2 regions of the Vibrio sp. RC586 genome follow, and region 2 is predicted to be linked to the other one. Evidence: riboswitches for the same ligand, from Rfam matches in the RefSeq annotation. Region 2 holds a riboswitch; the other holds the start of a gene.

Region 1 (3,119 bases), on a different contig from region 2:
TGGTCTTCCCAACGGAATTCAAAACGCGCTTTTGATAATGCATTGTCGCGAATCTGAGCCCCTGGATGCCCTTTTGCTAAATCAGCAGCATGTGCAGCTAACTTGTACGTAATAAGGCCTGTTTTAACATCTTCTTTATTGGGTAATCCCAAGTGCTCTTTCGGCGTTACATAGCAGAGCATGGCACACCCAAACCAACCAATCATTGCCGCACCAATACCTGAGGTAATGTGATCATAACCAGGAGCGATATCGGTGGTTAATGGTCCAAGAGTATAGAAAGGAGCCTCATGGCAGTGTTTAAGCTGTTCATCCATATTCGCCTTAATCAAATGCATCGGCACATGTCCTGGGCCTTCAATCATGACCTGAACATCATATTCCCAAGCTATTTTGGCTAGCTCACCAAGAGTACGTAACTCAGCAAATTGTGCTTCATCGTTAGCATCAGCAATCGAGCCTGGACGAAGCCCATCTCCAAGAGATAGAGCCACATCATACTGCGCACAAATCTCACAGATTTCACGAAAATGGGTATAAAGGAAATTCTCCTTATGGTGAGAAAGGCACCATTTAGCAATGATAGAACCACCGCGAGAGACAATCCCAGTCAGGCGTTTTGCCGTCATCGGCACATAACGCAATAACAAACCGGCATGAATCGTAAAATAGTCCACACCTTGCTCGGCTTGCTCAAGCAAAGTGTCACGCATGACTTCCCAAGTGAGATTTTCAGCTATGCCATTCACTTTTTCTAGTGCTTGATACATAGGTACAGTACCAATAGGGACAGGGCTATTGCGCAGAATCCATTCCCGTGTTTCGTGAATATTCCGCCCAGTAGAAAGATCCATGACCGTATCAGCACCCCAGCGAGTAGCCCACACCAGTTTCTCCACCTCCTCTTCGATAGATGAACTGACCGAAGAGTTACCAATATTCGCGTTCACCTTAACCAAGAAATTACGGCCAATGATCATCGGCTCGGATTCAGGATGATTAATATTGCATGGGATAATGGCACGCCCTTCTGCAACCTCATTACGTACGAATTCAGGGGTAATCAAATCAGGAAGGTGTGCTCCAAAATTCTGGCCTGCATGTTGCTGAGTTAAACTGAGGGCTTGATTTGATAGGCGACGAGAGTTTTCTCTAATCGCAACGAACTCCATTTCAGGTGTAACAATACCCTGTCTTGCGTAATGTAACTGAGTCACTCGACGCTGCTTTACAGACCGTCGAATACGAGGAAGATGTCCATAGCGCAGCTCATCAAGTGTCTCATCGGCCAATCGCTCACGAGCAAAATGAGAACTCATATTAGATAGAATCTGGGTATCCTGACGCTCTTCAATCCATGACTCTCTCAGTTTAGGAAGTCCTGTATAGAGGTCTATATCATGCTCAGGATCAGTATAAACACCAGAGGTGTCGTAGACACAGATCGGCTCGTTAGGCTCAAAAATAGGTGCCTCTTTGCTACCACCGACCAAGGTATTACTAAGGGCAATTTCACGCACAGGCACACGAATATCCGCACGAGATCCTACGAAATATGTCTTTTGAGAGTTTGGATAGGGTTCAACTGAAAGAGTTTCTATAAAACGTTTCGCTTCCAGTCTTGCTTGTTTACGATTCGACATAGCATTTCCTTTTTAATAAGAGGGAGAAATGCTTGACGGAAAAATGCTATAAGAGGTGAGTCGACAGGTAAGATCGCTACTAAAAATAATAGCTCACCCAGAGAGTCTTCTCTTGTTCCCTTCGCAGGTATTAACCTGATCAGGTTCAACGGATCCCGAATAAACGGTCTCAGCCCAATGGCACTCCGACAAGTGGAAGCATTATAGATAAAGGTTATTGGTTAACCAAGTAAAATGACTGTTTCACTTATCAACTTTTTATTAACCAGTAGAACCCAAGCCAAGCAGCGGAAATACTCAAAATCACGTTGAGCAGCACATTCGCTCCCATCTTAAAAAAGGCTCCTTGCTGCATTAACAGCACATTATCCATTGAGAACGTAGAGAATGTCGTCAATGCCCCCAAAAAACCGAGCCCAATCACTTGTTTCCACGGGTAAGGGCTTAACCACTCGTTTTCAACACAAGCAATCAAAACCCCCATAGTGAATGAGCCAACAACATTCACGGTGAGTGTTCCCACAGGGAAACCTCGGCCAAAAAGAGTAATGCACATTTCAGAGACTAAGAAACGGGCACAAGCACCAATCGCCCCACCCAAAGCAATAAACCCCAACATAGATAGCGACATGCTTGTTCCTCCATTATTTAGAGAAGCTATTTTAAACATTCATAAAGATAAAGTGCGATATTTCAGCGTAAGAATAGATTTAATTAAAGGAAGAAATAGGGGAAGAAGGGATGCATGAGATGGTAAATAAGAAAAGTTACATACGTCACGTATCACGATACTTGACTGGAATTTGTCAAAACACGGATAAAGAAAAACCTCAGCATTGCTGCTGAGGTTCAATATATGGCAGGGGTGGAGAGATTCGAACTCCCAACACGCGGATTTGGAATCCGCTGCTCTGCCAATTGGAGCTACACCCCTGTGGATTTTTTGAGCTTAAGCTCGAATAAGTGGCGGAGCGGACGGGACTCGAACCCGCGACCCCCGGCGTGACAGGCCGGTATTCTAACCAACTGAACTACCGCTCCGCATTGGCTAGCGCTTGGTGCTAAATTAAAGCCTGGCGATGTTCTACTCTCACATGGGGAAACCCCACACTACCATCGACGCTGTTTCGTTTCACTTCTGAGTTCGGGATGGAGTCAGGTGGGTCCAAAACGCTATGGTCGCCAAGCAAATTCTTTCTCTCTATTTCTAGAGAATAATCTGGAAAGCTGTCTTCGTTCTCACACACATTCTTATGCGCTTAGCTTTGAGTCCACTACAAAACCCCTTGGGTGTTGTATGGTTAAGCCTCACGGGCAATTAGTACAGGTTAGCTCAACGCCTCACAACGCTTACACACCCTGCCTATCAACGTTCTAGTCTCGAACAACCCTTTAGGACAGTTAAACTGTCAGGGAAGACTCATCTCAGGGCTCGCTTCCCGCTTAGATGCTTTCAGCGGTTATCGATTCCGAACT
Region 2 (3,119 bases):
CGTCATTCTATCGAATATCTGCGTGAAGTGGCTCACCTGCGTCCACGTACTAACGTGATCGGTGCCGTAGCACGCGTTCGTAACTGCTTGGCACAAGCCATTCACCGCTTCTACCACGAACAAGGTTACTTCTGGGTTTCTGCACCACTGATCACCGCTTCTGATGCAGAAGGTGCGGGTGAAATGTTCCGCGTATCAACGCTGGATATGGAAAACCTACCGCGTACTGATGCAGGTAAAGTGGATTACAACCAAGACTTCTTTGGTAAAGAAACGTTCCTTACTGTATCAGGCCAGCTCAACGCGGAAGCGTACGCTTGTGCAATCAGCAAAGTGTACACTTTCGGCCCAACGTTCCGTGCTGAGAACTCAAACACTAGCCGTCATTTGGCGGAATTCTGGATGGTCGAACCTGAAGTCGCGTTCGCGGATCTAAACACCGTAGCAAAACTGGCTGAAGACATGCTGAAGTATGTGTTCAAAGCGGTACTGGCTGAGCGTCGTGACGATCTTGAGTTCTTTAATGACCGCATCAACAACGAAGTGATTGCCCGTCTTGAACAGTTTGTAGATTCAGATTTTGCACAAGTGGATTACACCGATGCGATCGAAATTCTGAAAAACTGTGGCAAAACGTTTGAGTTCCCAGTTGAGTGGGGTATCGACTTAGCTTCTGAGCACGAGCGCTTCCTCGCAGAAGAACACTTCAAAGCGCCAGTGATCGTAAAGAACTATCCAAAAGACATCAAAGCGTTCTACATGCGTATGAACGAAGATGGCAAAACCGTTGCAGCGATGGACGTATTAGCTCCGGGCATTGGTGAAATCATTGGTGGTTCACAACGTGAAGAGCGTTTGGATGTTCTGGATGCACGTATGCGTGAATTTGGTATCGATCCTGAGCACATGGATTGGTATCGCGACTTACGCCGTTACGGCACAGTACCGCACGCAGGTTTTGGTCTAGGCTTCGAGCGTCTCGTGTCTTACGTCACTGGTATGGGCAACGTGCGTGATGTGATTCCATTCCCACGTACGCCACGCAGCGCAAGCTTCTAATTGCACTCTGTCGAATGCAAAAACCGTCTCTAGCGAGACGGTTTTTTTATACCCAAAACTCACTATTCTTCACGTTTATCCATTTGTAACGAATAAAAATGGTGTACTGGTCCATAACCCTGACCGATTTTCAGTTGATCAGCATGCAAGATCGCCTGATGGATATACTGCTTTGCTTTCTCAACCGCCTCTTTCAACGCATAACCTTGCGCAAGATAGGAGGCGATCGCCGATGAGAGTGAACACCCCGTACCATGTGTGTTTTGGGTGGCAATGCGTGGCGCGCGGAAAGGGTAGATATCGTTCGCTTCGATCAGCAAATCATCACTGTCCCTTTGCTGATGATTATGCCCCCCTTTGAGCAAGACGGCTTGAGCGTCTAACTGACTTAGTGCAACAATGCCCTGCTGTGGATTTTGTTGCCATTCTTGCTCTGTCATCCCCACTAAAACGGCCGCTTCCGGTAGATTAGGCGTGATGAGACTAGCAAGTGGCAACAGCTCATTTTTTAAGGTGATCACGGCATCTTCTGCGAGTAGATGATGCCCGCTGGTTGAAACCATCACCGGATCGAGCACAACCCATTGGGGTTGATATTGACGCAATTTTTTGGCAACCAGAGTGATGATTTGGGCATCCGCCAACATGCCAATTTTTACCGCCAAGACAGGAATATCACAGAAAATCGCCTCCAATTGCTGCTCAATAATCTCTAGAGGTAGAGGAAATACCGCTGAAACACCTTGCGTATTTTGCGCAGTAATCGCGGTAATCACCGAGCAAGCATAGCTTCCAGTTGCGGAAATGGCTTTGATATCGGCTTGAATCCCCGCTCCGCCGCCACTGTCTGATCCAGCAATGGTGAGCACTATAGGGGTAGGATTTGAAGAGATTAGTGGCATAAAGGCTCCTGTGAAAAACAGGAACTGATCCCAAACCGCAGATGAATGGCAAAACAATACGAGCTGTTGAGGATAGTTCCCTACGTCAGTTCTAACTGAATCAGGTTCAACGGGTCTCGCTACGCGATCTCAGCCTTCAATTCGCACTCTTTCATGCGCTCTCAGGCTCCCCGACTACGAGCGGCATCTTAACAGCATTTAATGCGGTGGACAGCGATTATTTCTCACTTTCAATAAAGTCGAGATCACGCCACATTTCCTCTAATTCCACTTCAGACGGCATTTCACTGTGCTCAATTTGGCGAATCACTCGACATGGATTCCCCACGGCAACGCAATCAGGCGGAATATCTCTTGTTACCACGCTTCCAGCACCAATGACACTGCGAGCACCAACGGTAACGCCATCAAGCACAATCGCGCCCGCGCCAAGCCACACGTTATCTTCAATCACAATCGGGTTGCCAGCCGCAATCGGTAACACACGCTGTGCAAGATCAAGTGGATGCCCAACGGTACTGATCACCACATTCGGTCCCATCTGCACATATTCACCAATCATCACTGGGGCAATATCCAAAATGATGACGTTGGTGTTTAAGAAACCACCACATTTGAAATGAATGTTATGGCCTAAATCGCAGAAAAACGGAGGCACTATCGTCACACCGTTTGCCGCACCCAAGAGCGAATTTAATATCACTTGCCGTTCAGCATGCTGGGCTGGACGTGTATGGTTGAAGTCATACAGCTTCTCTTTGACCTCCATTTGATAGGTAATCAAATCTCGGTTTATGGGTAACTGAACTGAAAAATCTTTCAAATCACGGCTCATGTGCTTCCTCATTTTCTGTTTACCTCTGACCATAAGCACTCAAATCGAATAGAAAAACCTCGTTGCATAAAGGTTGAGAGCCAAATAACACATTACATCAGGTAGTTAGCATTAAGGAGTGATACGACCACTCAAAAAATCATCTTTCAAAGGTGGTGATTACTTCATGATGCCTATAAGATTCGCAACTTTCATTAAAAATGATAATAAATCGCACTTGCTTTAATTAAGCAGTTTATACTTGAGTTGCTGTAACTTATTGACCTTTGGTACTACCGCTTGCTATGAAAAATACTATCCACAATATCAAACTCACATTTGGG

Evidence for each region. A riboswitch is a leader RNA that binds a small molecule or an ion and turns the genes downstream of it on or off. The one in region 2 is predicted to bind thiamine pyrophosphate.
Region 1: it holds a riboswitch for thiamine pyrophosphate, as region 2 does, so the genes downstream of both, thiC (phosphomethylpyrimidine synthase ThiC) here and thiD (bifunctional hydroxymethylpyrimidine kinase/phosphomethylpyrimidine kinase) in region 2, are expected to answer to the same signal.

The regions. Positions count from the first base shown of each region.
Region 1 is NZ_ADBD01000014.1:4,859-7,977, reverse strand. Features, by position in the region: gene thiC (phosphomethylpyrimidine synthase ThiC) at 1-1,643, opposite strand, end outside; TPP riboswitch at 1,743-1,841, opposite strand; gene crcB (fluoride efflux transporter CrcB) at 1,894-2,274, opposite strand; tRNA gene VOA_RS01130 (tRNA-Trp) at 2,501-2,577, opposite strand; tRNA gene VOA_RS01135 (tRNA-Asp) at 2,608-2,684, opposite strand; rRNA gene rrf (5S ribosomal RNA) at 2,715-2,830, opposite strand; rRNA gene VOA_RS01145 (23S ribosomal RNA) at 2,941-3,119, opposite strand, start outside.
Region 2 is NZ_ADBD01000007.1:279,135-282,253, forward strand. Features, by position in the region: gene asnS (asparagine--tRNA ligase) at 1-1,059, shown strand, start outside; gene thiD (bifunctional hydroxymethylpyrimidine kinase/phosphomethylpyrimidine kinase) at 1,122-1,961, opposite strand; TPP riboswitch at 2,022-2,144, opposite strand; gene VOA_RS12835 (sugar O-acetyltransferase) at 2,179-2,796, opposite strand; gene VOA_RS12830 (HD domain-containing phosphohydrolase) at 3,081-3,119, shown strand, end outside.